4 regions of the Priestia sp. RMT2NF4 genome follow, and region 1 is predicted to be linked to each of the others. Evidence: riboswitches for the same ligand, from Rfam matches in the RefSeq annotation. Region 1 holds a riboswitch; each other region holds the start of a gene.
What was found. A riboswitch is a leader RNA that binds a small molecule or an ion and turns the genes downstream of it on or off. The one in region 1 is predicted to bind thiamine pyrophosphate.
Positions count from the first base shown of each region.

Region 2: linked by a shared signal. The riboswitch ahead of ACMX9J_RS23870 (thiamine phosphate synthase) and the one ahead of thiT (energy-coupled thiamine transporter ThiT) in region 1 are both predicted to bind thiamine pyrophosphate.
Region 3: linked by a shared signal. The riboswitch ahead of thiC (phosphomethylpyrimidine synthase ThiC) and the one ahead of thiT (energy-coupled thiamine transporter ThiT) in region 1 are both predicted to bind thiamine pyrophosphate.
Region 4: linked by a shared signal. The riboswitch ahead of thiM (hydroxyethylthiazole kinase) and the one ahead of thiT (energy-coupled thiamine transporter ThiT) in region 1 are both predicted to bind thiamine pyrophosphate.

Region 1 is NZ_JBLQZO010000001.1:713,280-716,408, reverse strand. Features, by position in the region: gene ACMX9J_RS03570 (amino acid permease) at 1-1,393, opposite strand, end outside; lysine riboswitch at 1,496-1,680, opposite strand; TPP riboswitch at 1,855-1,955, shown strand; gene thiT (energy-coupled thiamine transporter ThiT) at 1,988-2,596, shown strand; gene ACMX9J_RS03560 (ethanolamine ammonia-lyase reactivating factor EutA) at 2,753-3,129, shown strand, end outside.
Region 2 is NZ_JBLQZO010000008.1:74,523-77,651, forward strand. Features, by position in the region: gene ACMX9J_RS23855 (fluoride efflux transporter FluC) at 71-469, shown strand; gene crcB (fluoride efflux transporter CrcB) at 470-856, shown strand; gene ACMX9J_RS23865 (hypothetical protein) at 908-1,123, shown strand; TPP riboswitch at 1,282-1,383, shown strand; gene ACMX9J_RS23870 (thiamine phosphate synthase) at 1,505-2,128, shown strand; gene thiO (glycine oxidase ThiO) at 2,112-3,129, shown strand, end outside.
Region 3 is NZ_JBLQZO010000016.1:20,987-24,115, reverse strand. Features, by position in the region: gene thiC (phosphomethylpyrimidine synthase ThiC) at 1-1,271, opposite strand, end outside; TPP riboswitch at 1,386-1,500, opposite strand; gene ACMX9J_RS26850 (hypothetical protein) at 1,582-1,872, opposite strand; gene ACMX9J_RS26845 (undecaprenyl-diphosphate phosphatase) at 2,331-3,129, shown strand, end outside.
Region 4 is NZ_JBLQZO010000001.1:333,028-336,156, forward strand. Features, by position in the region: gene ACMX9J_RS01645 (TetR/AcrR family transcriptional regulator) at 1-242, shown strand, start outside; gene ACMX9J_RS01650 (MFS transporter) at 339-1,556, shown strand; TPP riboswitch at 1,733-1,841, shown strand; gene thiM (hydroxyethylthiazole kinase) at 1,917-2,723, shown strand; gene thiE (thiamine phosphate synthase) at 2,737-3,129, shown strand, end outside.

The DNA of each region.
Region 1 (3,129 bases):
GCTTCGACTTTTTCGTCCATTTGTATCCTAACCAAACAATTAAGAATAAAGGAAGTCCGATATAAGAAACAAGTACACCGTACCAGTCAATCGAGTCACCCATAAATGCCGAATAGTTTTGGCCTAAAATAACAACGGCACATAAAATAAAGGCAAAGATAGGGCCAAATGGGAAAAGTTTTGCATGATATGGAAGTTCACTCAAATCATGACCTTGAGCAACAAATGCTCTTCTAAAACGATAGTGGCTGATCGCAATTCCTAACCAAGCAATAAAACCAGACATACCAGAAGCGTTAAGTAACCACGTATATACCGCACCGTCTCCAAAAAATGAAGCACCAAATGCAAGTGTACCGACAAGTGCCGTTGCGATTAAGGCATTAACTGGAACGCCTCGTTTATTCACTTTTGCTAAGAACCTTGGTGCTTTTCCATCTTTCGCTAAGTTCCACAGCATACGCGTAGAAGCATACATGCCTGAGTTACCAGCAGATAAAACAGCTGTTAAAATAACGGCATTAATCGCTGATGCTGCAAACGCCAGACCTGCTCGTTCGAATATTAAAGTAAACGGACTTACTCGCACGTCATCACTTGCTAATGAATTCGCTGTGTATGGAATAAGCATTCCAATAACAAAAATAGCTAAAATATAAAATAACAAGATGCGCCAGAAGACTTGTTTAACTGCGCGAGGAACCGTTTTTTCCGGATCTTCACTTTCTCCAGCTGCGACTCCAAGCAACTCTGTTCCTTGGAATGAAAAACCAGCTGCCATAAAGATACCTAGTACAGTGAAGAATCCACCGTGAATCGGTCCATCACCAAGCGTGAAGTTTTTAAAACCTGGTGCTTCATTGTTAAAGATACCAAAAATCATCATAATACCAATAACTAAAAAGATAATAACCGTTACTACTTTAATTAACGAAAACCAAAATTCAGATTCACCAAATCCTTTTACAGAAAGGTAGTTAAGCCCAAACATAATTAATAAAAACAGGGCACTCCATAAAATAGAAGAAGAGTTCGGGAACCAAAATTTCATAATAAGGGCTCCAGCAGATAATTCAGCTGCAATCGTAATAGCCCAGTTATACCAGTAGTTCCAGCCGAGAGCGAAACCAAAGGATGGATCTACAAAACGAGACGCATACGTACTAAATGAACCAGCTTCAGGCATATAAGCTGCGAGCTCTGCTAGGCTGGTCATCAAAAAGTAAACCATTACGCCAATAATAGCGTAAGCTAAAAGCGCTCCCCCAGGTCCTGCTGTGTGAATTGCTCCACCACTTGCTAGGAATAAGCCGGTTCCGATGGCTCCTCCTAATGAAATCATCGTTAAGTGGCGAGATTTCAACCCACGTTTTAATTCTTGCTGCTCTTGCATAGATAAATACTCCTTTCGAATGTACGGAAAGAGACGGGATAACATAAAAAAAGCCCGCAGTATATGTGCGCGCTTTTAAATCTGAAAACCGCGTCAACCTTCCGTGAAGATAGCTCTTCACATCACTCGCATGATGTGACAGTTCTGTTCCTGTTCGGAGACAGCCCCAGCTTAAATCAACCGAGAAGTGATTTAAACTTCGGCAATTTTTCCTTTCAAGCAACATCCTCAATGTTCTCTGCATTTCCGTTACTTTACTATTAAAAACTGCGACCTCTACCTCATCGATTAGGATGAGGGTTTTTTATATTCAATTGACATAAAAGAAGTATAACAAATACTAAAACGATTGTCATTATAAAAAATAGATTCAGAAAATAGAAACATCTTTGAAATCTCTCGAATCTATTTTGTTACGTATGGTATAATAAACATTGTCTTTATACTACATAAATATCCAAACGTACCACAGGGGGAGCCGCCGTGCTGAGAGTGAACGAAATGTTCAGACCCTTTGAACCTGTTAGTTAACGCTAGCGTAGGAATGTGGGAATAGTAGCATATATTTGCTTACTCCTGTGTAAACCGTTTGATATGAATGATTCAAAAACAGGAGTGAGAAACGTGAATAAAGCATTACCTTTACAGGCTAAAATTGAAATAGCTATTTTTGCAGCATTGGCACTTCTACTTGACCTTTTGCCTTCAATTAAAATTGCGACGGCTGTGAGCATTTCGTTCTCCATGGTGCCCATTTTTATTATGTGCTTTCGCTGGGGAGTAAAAGGCGGGGCTCTATCTGGTCTATTATGGGGACTTTTGCAGTTAGCGACAGGAACAGCTTATATTTTAACAGCGCTACAAACATTTATTGAATATATTGTAGCTTTTGCTTTTATAGGTTTTGGAGGTATTTTTTCACAATCTATTAAAACAAATTTAGCTACCAATAACAGATCAAAAGCTTTTGTTTTAATTGTTTTATCCCTTATTATCGGCAGCTTCGCACGTTATTTCTGGCACTTTATTGCTGGTATTATTTTCTGGGGATCGTACGCACCAAAGGGTATGTCCGCTCTGTGGTATTCTTTTTCAATGAACGGTATTTCAATGGTAGGGTCACTAATAGCCTGCTTAGTCATTCTTTCATTGTTAATTCCATCGGCATCAAGAATGATTGTAACTAAATCACACTCATCATAAGAAAAAAGACTAAATCTGCCAAGATTTAGTCTTTTTTCTTATTTGTCACCTTTGTTTACACAAAAGTGTGTCAGGTTTGATAACATAGTTAGTGAAATATTCAAAAAACTGTTTTATGATAGTCAACATATTCAAACGAGATAAAGGATTGATCGTATGCTACAGAAATGGATCACGAGCATAGGTTTAGATATTGGAACAAGCACAACAAAACTGATTGTAAGCAAACTGTTAATAGCAAATCAACAAAATCAGTTTACGCTGCCAGGCTGTCAAATTATTGATCGTCGCGTAACGTATGCAAGTTCCATCTATACAACACCTATGGTAAACGAGGTTGAAATCGATGTTCGAAGGTTAACGCTATTACTAGAAAAAGAGTACAAAAAAGCAGGGATCTCCTTAGATCAAGTGGAGGCGGGTGCTGTGATCATCACAGGAGAAACGGCTCGGAAGCAAAATGCAGAGAGTATCGTTCACTATCTAGCTGAACACGCTGGGAATTTTGTTGTTGCAACAGCTGGTGCTGACTT
Region 2 (3,129 bases), on a different contig from region 1:
TTAAATGTTAAGGTAGAAATAAATTCCTTATGGTACACTTAAAGAAGAATTTATGAAACGGAGCGATATGATGAAAGCCATAAACTTAATCTCAATTGCCTTTGGTGCTATCGCTGGTACATATGCGCGTTATTTGCTAAATCTTTCCTTATTATATACGGGCTATCCAATAGGAACGGTAATTGAAAACCTATTAGGAAGCTTCATACTAGGCCTATTAACAGGATTTTTTGCGTGGAAAAAGCCAAAAGAATGGATAAAGCTTGGACTAGGAGTTGGCGTGTGCGGCGGTTTTACAACGTATTCAACCTTTGCAGGAGACGTCATTTCTCTCACTCAGCACCATTTATTTTGGGGAGCCATTTATGTCATTGTCTCTTTAGTAGGTGGAATCCTTCTTGCTTTAGCAGGCTATCTATGCGGTGAAGCGGCAGGGAAAAATTTAGTGAAAGTACATGAGGTGAAGTAAATGAGCATAGTGAGCTTGGCACTTGGCGGGGCAGTTGGAGGAATATGCCGTTATCTTTTGGGTTTAAAAGTTACAAAAACAGTTTCAAACCCTCCTTTTCCAGTCTCAATGCTGTTTGTAAACTTGCTCGGTGCGTTTGGGCTTGGTCTTTTTTACGGTAGTTATTATGGAAAGGTTCCGAGTCATGCTTATGATGATTCAATATTTTTAATGATTGGCATTGGGTTTTTTGGTGCCTTTACCACTTTTTCAACGTTTAGTGTGGAAACCGTACAGTTAATTCGGGAAAAATCTTATCGGAAAATGTTGGCGTACGTGGGGATTTCAGCATTTGGAACAGTTGGTTTATTTACAGTCGGTTTACTGGCAGGAACGTTTTTATTATAAGTAAAGAGAACGTTTCTAGTAGGGAAAAACAAAAAGACGGAGAAGTAGAGAATGGATAGAAAAGCAGAAGTTTGGAAATACATTTTGTTGATTGTAGCTGTTGCAGGTCAGATCATTGGTTTTTTATTTTTATTTATAAATGTTGTGGCGGCCTTTATTTTTTACGGTTTTTATATTCTAACTTTTATTATGTTACTCCTGCTGTTTATATGGGATCGGAAAAAGGAAAAAGACAAAGAAGAATTTGACGACTATACCGATTACTAACTATATAAAAAGCAGAATGATTCGGTGCGCCGGGCCTCTTAGTAAAGAAGCTTAAAAGATACATCTATAAAAGGAAGAGAGCCGTAAGAGCATAAAGAGATATTGTATTTACATCTAGTTGTGTTATAATTTTAAGTGCAAAAACAAAATCAATAAATAGCAATCACTAGGGGAGCTTTTTGAAGCTGAGACGGATGTATTTCGGACCCTTTGAACCTGATCTGGTTTGGACCAGCGTAGGGAAGTGGCGATCATGTTTACATAACGATGCATGCTAACCACTCTACGTTGTAGAGTGGTTTTTTGTATGTAATAAAGCCCTCTGCACAAGATGAAGTGATTGAAATTTCTCTTTATTCTGAATGGAAAGGTTTCGATCATGTGGATATTCCTAAATTTCATGTCATTACAACAGATAAGCAGCCAATCGAAGAGCTTCAAAAAATTTTAACGGCTATCGCGCCTTTTGCGGGCGCCATTCACATTAGAGAAAAAAAGAAAACGGCAAAGCAGATTCAATGTTTACTAGAAAGCCTACCATTTTGTCGCTCTAAAATTATTGTGAATGACCGAGTTGATGTAGCGCATGCTTTAAAAGCAAAAGGTGTACAGCTTGCCTATCATAGTTTAGACGTTTCGTTTGTTATAGACGCATTTCCTTCTCTTATTGTTGGAAAGTCAGTTCACTCTGTGGAAGAGGCTTTAGAAGCTGAAAAAGATGGTGCTCACTACATTTTATACGGACATATTTATTCAACACATTCAAAAAAAGAATTAAAAAGTCGAGGGATAGCGGCACTAAAAGAAGTAGTAGACGCTGTGCAGATACCGGTTATTGCCATTGGAGGAATTACACCTGTAAATGCCAAAGAGGTACTTCAAACAGGAGCACACGGTATAGCCGTGATGTCTGGTGTCATGCTTGCGCAAGATCCCCTGAAAGCGATTAAACAATATTCTCATATATGGACATCTGGAGGTGGAGAAAATGAAGCAGCATTATGATGTACTGTTAATCGGAGGAGGTATAATCAGCTCTTCTATCGCTTATCATTTGTCAAAACAAGGAGCGTCAGTAGCTATTCTTGAACGCAATCAAGTTGGTTGTGAAGCTTCAAGTGCAGCCGCTGGTATTTTAGGTGCTCAAGCTGAAATTGATGAAGAAGGTCCTCTTTTAGACCTTGCTATTAAGAGCAGAAGCATGTTTCCTGAACTGGTGAAGGAACTAAAAGAAAAAACGGCTATCGACGTAGAGCTCATTCAAAAAGGCTTATTAAAAGTCGCTGTAACAGAAGAAGATGCACACGTATTAAAGAAAAAAGCCGCTCAGCACCACCGGTGGGACAAAGATGTAAGATGGATCGATGTAAAAGAAGCGCGTTTGTTAGAACCCGGGCTCTCTCCAGACATATACGGAGCCATTACAATACCGGGAGACGGCCAGCTAGCTCCGGCTAAGTTAACACAAGCTCTTGCTCATGGAGCCTTGTATCACGGAGCAGATGTATTCGAATACTGTGACGTTCACTCTCTTATTATGGAAAATGAAACAGTAAAAGGGGTACAGACGTCCAAAGGCTCTTTTTATGGAGAAAAAGTAGTGATTGCAGCAGGCTCATGGGCTAAACGCTTTATTTCTTCTGAACATTTAGGCGAGGTGTTTCCTGTAAAAGGAGAGTGTATTGCTCTGCAAAGTCATAAGCCCCTGCTTTCTAAAACGATTTTTTTAGATGAAGGTTTTTACTTAGTCCCTAAGACTGGTGGAAGAATCGTAATCGGGGCAACTAAGCTGCAGCATGATTTTACTAAGACCGTTTCTGCACAAGGTATTCAATTTTTGCTGAATAAAGCTTCTGCGCTTCTGCCGGCCATTAAAGAAGCCACATTTGAAAAAGCATGGGCTGGTCTTCGTCCACAAACAAATGATGGCTGGCCTTATTTAGGAGAGCACCCTGAAATAGCGAATCTGCACATGGCTTTTGGCCACTACCGAAACGGTATTTTAT
Region 3 (3,129 bases), on a different contig from region 1:
GTTGTAAGCGGTCCAAGAGTATAGAAGGGAGCTTCCTGGCATATTTCCATTTGTTTATCTACGTTTTCTTTGATGAGATGCATTGGAACATGTCCAGGACCTTCAATCATAACTTGAACATCGTGTTTCCAAGCAATTTTAGTTAATTCACCAAGCGTTTCTAATTCACCGAACTGTGCCTCATCATTAGCATCTGCAATGGAACCAGGGCGTAGCCCATCGCCAAGCGAAATAGCAATATCGTATGCTTTACAGATTTCACAGATTTCTTCAAAGCGAGTATATAAAAAGTTCTCTTCATGATGAGCTAAACACCACTGCGCCAAGATGGATCCTCCGCGTGAAACAATACCTGTCGTACGTTTCGCTGTCAGAGGAATATAACGTAAAAGAACACCTGCGTGAATAGTAAAGTAATCAACACCTTGTTCTGCTTGTTCAATTAATGTATCGCGGTATGCTTCCCACGTTAGATCTTCTGCTACGCCTTTTACTTTTTCAAGCGCTTGGTAAATAGGAACGGTCCCTACAGGAACAGGCGAGTTGCGGATAATCCATTCGCGTGTTGTGTGAATATCCTTTCCTGTTGATAGATCCATAATTGTATCGGCTCCCCAACGCGTTGCCCATGTCATTTTTTCTACTTCATCTTCAATAGCTGAACGAATAGCTGAATTTCCGATATTAGCATTAATTTTCACATGGAATTTGCGGCCGATAATCATCGGTTCGCTCTCAGGGTGATTGATATTATTAGGGATAATTGCACGTCCTCTTGCTACTTCTTCACGCACAACTTCAGGATTCATCTGTTCACGAATAGCGATAAATTCCATTTCGGGCGTGATGATTCCTTTTTTCGCATAGTGCATTTGCGTTACATTTTGATTTTTTTTCGCGCGCAAAGGTAAACGTTTAGTGATAAAGCGCTCGTACTGATCTCTTGGATCACCGTCATAATAACCGTTATCCTGTGGCTGAACCGTACGGCCTTGATATGTTTCTACATCGTTTCGTTCTGCAATCCACTTTTCGCGCAGAGCCGGTAATCCTTTTTGTAAATTAATTTCATAAGAGGGATCTGTATAAACACCGCTCGTGTCGTATACACGTACGGGACTATTTTCTTCTTCACCAAAAGACCCTGTAGTAGGAGACTGATGAATTTCACGCATAGGTACTTTAAGGTCTTGTCTGGATCCTTGGACATATACTTTGTGACTGTTTGGAAAAGGCTTTTTCATAGAAACTGATACATTTTGTTTTGACATTACATATTCCTCCGGTTTCGCATAAAGTGTAGCTATACCGAACCATAAAAAAAATCGAGTTCTGTGATAGACAGAACCCGATGGAATAGGCAAAAAAAGAATAAACATATACTATTCTTTTCAAGACTACTTCCCTCCGCTGGTATAACCCAAATCAGGTTCAAAGGGTTAAAGAGTTTTATTGCACTCTTCTCTCAGTCTGAGCTATCAGACACCCCTAGTAGAAATAACATTCAAATTATTCAATTTACGGCTTAAGTTTACCATCATTCGGTAAAAAATCAACCCTTAAATAAAAAAAGCTAGACAATTAGCGTTGTCTAGCAGCATCGATTGCAATCACAATAGCTGTAATAATATGCATGATAAATCCCAAAAATGGAATCCAAGCAACCAGTGAGGTAACAAGTCCTAGTATGTTTCCATAAGCAGATAACCCTCGTCTATTAGCTAAAATGAGTGTGATAGCATGAAGAATAAATCCAATAAAAAGAGGAGTATAGCTAAAGCCCATAACAATCCCCGCGCCAATTAAAGGAATTCCCAGCAAGGCTTCATACCCAGCAGTGACCCATTTCATTGTACGTACATTTCCATTCATAGTAAAAAGCCTCCTAAAAAAGATACTACTATATACGAGAAAAGAGAGAAAAAAGTTTCAAATTACTTAGGGGATATGTCGTATAAGTCAGCCCTATTGGATTAAAATGATAGATGACAGTAAAGGGGGATGGAAAAAACATAATGATTTAGTCATTTTTTCACACTAAAGAAAAATAGTCTAGATGATTCATTTTTAGCTAAGGGACCAGAATTTATACTGAACATAGTGACTGCTTTTTAAAATAAATAAAAGCTGATATCGTGTTTTTTGGTTGTAGCATGTAAGCTTTTTATTACAAATTATTAAAGATTCTTATCTTTTTGCAAATACACATTGTATTTCATAGTTTTAACAATTATGATAAAAAAGCAAGTGTCAAAATAGGAAAATAGTTGAGCATGTAAAACGAAGCGATAAGCTTATTAATTTGAAAGAAAGGCAAGGTACATAGCTTTATGTGGGAAATTATTGTAGCAATCATTTTAGGGATTGTAGAAGGTTTAACAGAGTTTGCTCCCGTTTCGTCAACTGGGCATATGATTATTGTGGATGACCTGTGGTTAAATTCAAAAGAATTATTTTCATCTCCAGTAGCTAATACATTTAAGATTGTTATTCAGCTAGGGTCGATCTTAGCAGTAGTTGTTATTTTTAAAGATCGTTTTATTAATTTATTAGGATTGGGAAAAAAACCAGCTGCTGCAATTGGACCGACAAATCGCTTAAATTTAATGCAGGTAATTGTTGGTTTGTTACCCGCAGGAGTGTTAGGACTTTTGTTTGATGATTACATTGATGAACATTTGTTTTCTTTAAATACGGTGCTAATTGGCTTAGTGGTCGGAGCTGTATTAATGATTCTAGCAGATTTGTTTGGACCTAAACGTCCGCGTGTAGAGACGGTGGACCAAATGTCTTATGGACAAGCACTAGGTATAGGACTGTTTCAATGTATTGCTCTTTGGCCAGGTTTTTCTCGTTCAGGCTCAACGATTTCAGGAGGGGTTCTTCTTGGAATGAGCCATAAGGCAGCCGCAGATTTTACATTTATTATGGCAGTGCCAATTATGGCAGGAGCAAGTGGACTTTCATTGGTTAAAAACTGGCAGTATTTCACATCAGATGCACTACCGTTTTTTATTGCTGGTTTTATCAGCGCCTTTATTTTTGCGCTTATATCGATTCGCTTTTTCTTAAAATTAATCAACCGCATTAAATTAGTTCCGTTTGCCATTTATCGAATTATCTTAGCGG
Region 4 (3,129 bases), 380 kb from region 1:
TCGAAGAGCGAATTGATGAGATGGTGAAACGACACGTGGAGTTTAACCGGGAACTTTTGCAACAGGGCATCGATGAAGGCGAGTTTTCTCATAAAAATGCAGAGCAACTTGCAGTAATTTTAGAAGGGTTGTTTGTTGGAATGAGCCGCATGTCTCGAAAAACGAGTACGGAAAATGCCCTGCAGCTTTACCATTCAGCAATCGATGTATTTTTAAACGGAATTATAGCAAGGTCTTCTTAAATAAGCGGGGATGCTTATTGCGGCAATGAGTAATCCCTCATTATTTTGTATTTTTATAGACCGAACGTTCAGTATTTTTGTAATCAGGAGGTTTATATGTCATTATTGTTAAGAAATCGAGCGGCGATTTTGCTGCTCATGCTAAATATTTTTATTATCTTTACGGGAATCGGTCTCGTTATTCCAATTATGCCAACCTATATGACGGAGCTTCATATCAACGGCAGCGTGATGGGGCTTTTAGTAGCGGTGTTTTCACTAACTCAATTTCTGTTTTCGCCTTTAGCGGGGCGATTATCCGATTCGTTAGGGAGAAAGAAAATTATTGTAGCGGGAATGATTGTTTTTGCCCTGTCTGAATGGTTCTTTGGTTCAGTGAGTACACCTCTTTTATTATTTGTATCCAGAATGCTAGGTGGGGTCGGAGCCGCGCTTATTATGCCTGCTGTTATGGCCTATACAGCGGACGTGACGTCTGCTAAAGAACGCGCTAAAGGAATGGGCTATGTGACGGCAGCGATTACAACAGGATTTATTATCGGGCCCGGTATTGGAGGCTTTTTAGCTGAATACGGCATGCGCGTGCCATTTTACATGGCCGCAGTAGCAGGAGGCTTGGCTGCAGTGATTACGCTTTTTGTTTTGCCGGAGTCTCGTCCTGTACAAGGTCATGCTGTTTCAAACAATGAGAATCCAAAAGAAGATCGGCTGCTACTGCAGCTTATGAATTCCTACAAAGAACCTTATTTTTTAAGTTTAATTATCGTTTTTGTGACATCGTTTGGATTATCCAATTATGAAACGATCTTTTCACTATTTGTTGATCATAAATTTAGCTTTACGCCAAAAGATATTGCGTTTGTTATTACGTTTGGCTCTATTGCAGGGGCTGTTGTGCAGGTTACGATTTTTGGCTGGATTTTAAATAAATTCGGTGAAAAAAGAGTGATTTCGTTTTGCTTGATGATGACGGGACTTTTTATTTTACTTACGCTATTTGTGCACACGTACTGGCTTATTATTGTTGTGACATTTATCGTCTTTTTAGCAACAGATATTTTACGTCCGGCAATCAGCACGCAAATGTCGATGATGGCACAAGACGACCAAGGGTATGTAGCCGGACTAAATTCTGCTTATACAAGTCTTGGTAATATTATTGGACCTGTTGTAGCAGGCTTTCTTTTTGATATAAACATTAATTACCCGTACGTATCAGCTGCACTTGTACTGCTGCTTTGTTTTCTTTTCTCTTTAAGAGCAGGGAAGGACCGAAAAACAGCTGTGAGAAATCAAGCGATTCAAGAGAAATGATAGAATTTTTAGGGGATAGAAGACCTCCAGTAGTTTACTGGAGGTCTTTTAATGATGCTTTTAGTAAAGCTGTAAGATTTACAACACCACTCAGCCTATAACGAAGCTTTATTTTATGGGCAAAACAGTGAAATGGTTGCAAATAAAAAAAGTTAATAGTAAACTTTAAACGTAGTAATAAATAGTATGGGAGCTTGCGCGGGGCAGGCTGAGAGTACAGGGGCGCCTGTTGACCATTTGAACCTGTTGGATAATGCCAGCGCAGGGAATGTGAGTACATACCAAAGCACTTTGCGCATGCAAGGTGCTTTTTTGTCTTTTTTTTGCAGTGTTAAAACTAAATGAAAAGAGTGAGAGAACATGGATATTAGTAAAATTTCAGCTCAATTAGAAAAAGTAAGAGATACAAGTCCGCTTGTTCATAATATTACGAATGTTGTGGTAACCAATTTTACAGCAAATGGACTGCTTGCCCTAGGAGCGTCACCTGTTATGGCTTATGCGAAGGAAGAAGTGGCTGACATGGCTCGAATCGCCGGAGCGCTTGTCTTAAATATGGGTACACTGACGGCTCAAGAAGTAGAAGCGATGAGAATAGCAGGAAAATCAGCAAATGAAAACGGCGTGCCGGTTATTTTCGATCCTGTAGGAGCCGGAGCGACACCGTTTCGTACAGAAGTGGCACGTCAGCTTGTAGAAGAATTAAATATTGCCGTTATTCGCGGTAACGCTGCTGAAGTTGCGAATGTAGTAGGCGAGTCATGGCTCATTAAAGGCGTTGATTCATTAGAAGGGCAAGGAGACGTCATTGAACTTGCTGAGAAAGCAGCGAACAAATTAGATACAGTGATTGTTATTACGGGGAAACAAGATGTGATCACCGATGGAAACACGACGTATACAGTAGACAACGGTCACCCGTTATTTACGAAGGTGACGGGTACTGGATGTCTGCTGACATCAATTATAGGAGCTTTCGCGGCTGTAGAAAAAGAATATGTCGAGGCAAGCGTTGCTGCTTTAAGTTTTTACGGAGTGGCAGGTGAAATCGCCGCAGCGAAAAAAGGTGAAGAAGGGCCGGGGAGCTTTCAAATTGAGCTGTTAAATCAGCTTCATCTTTTATCTGGACAGGATATTGAATCATATGCAAGAGTACATCAACGTTAAAAGGAGCGGGAAAATGACAAACGAAGAAATTAAAAAGCTGCTGAAAGTTTATTTTATAATGGGCAGCAATAACTGTAAAAAAGATCCGAAAGAAGTATTAAAAGAAGCAATTGAAGGCGGCGTTACCGTGTTTCAATTTCGTGAAAAAGGCGAGGGTGCCTTAACAGGAGAAGCGAAATATCAGCTGGCGAAGGAACTTCAGCAAATTTGTCAGCAGCACAGCGTTCCTTTTGTTGTGAATGATGATCTTGACTTAGCGATCCGCTTACAAGCAGATGGCGTTCATATTGGACAAGAAGATGAAAAAGCTCATATTGTTCGAGAAAAAATAGGAAAAGGAATTGTGGGCGTCTCTGTTCATAATGTACAAGAGCTGCAGCAAGCCATAAAAGACGGGGCGGATTAT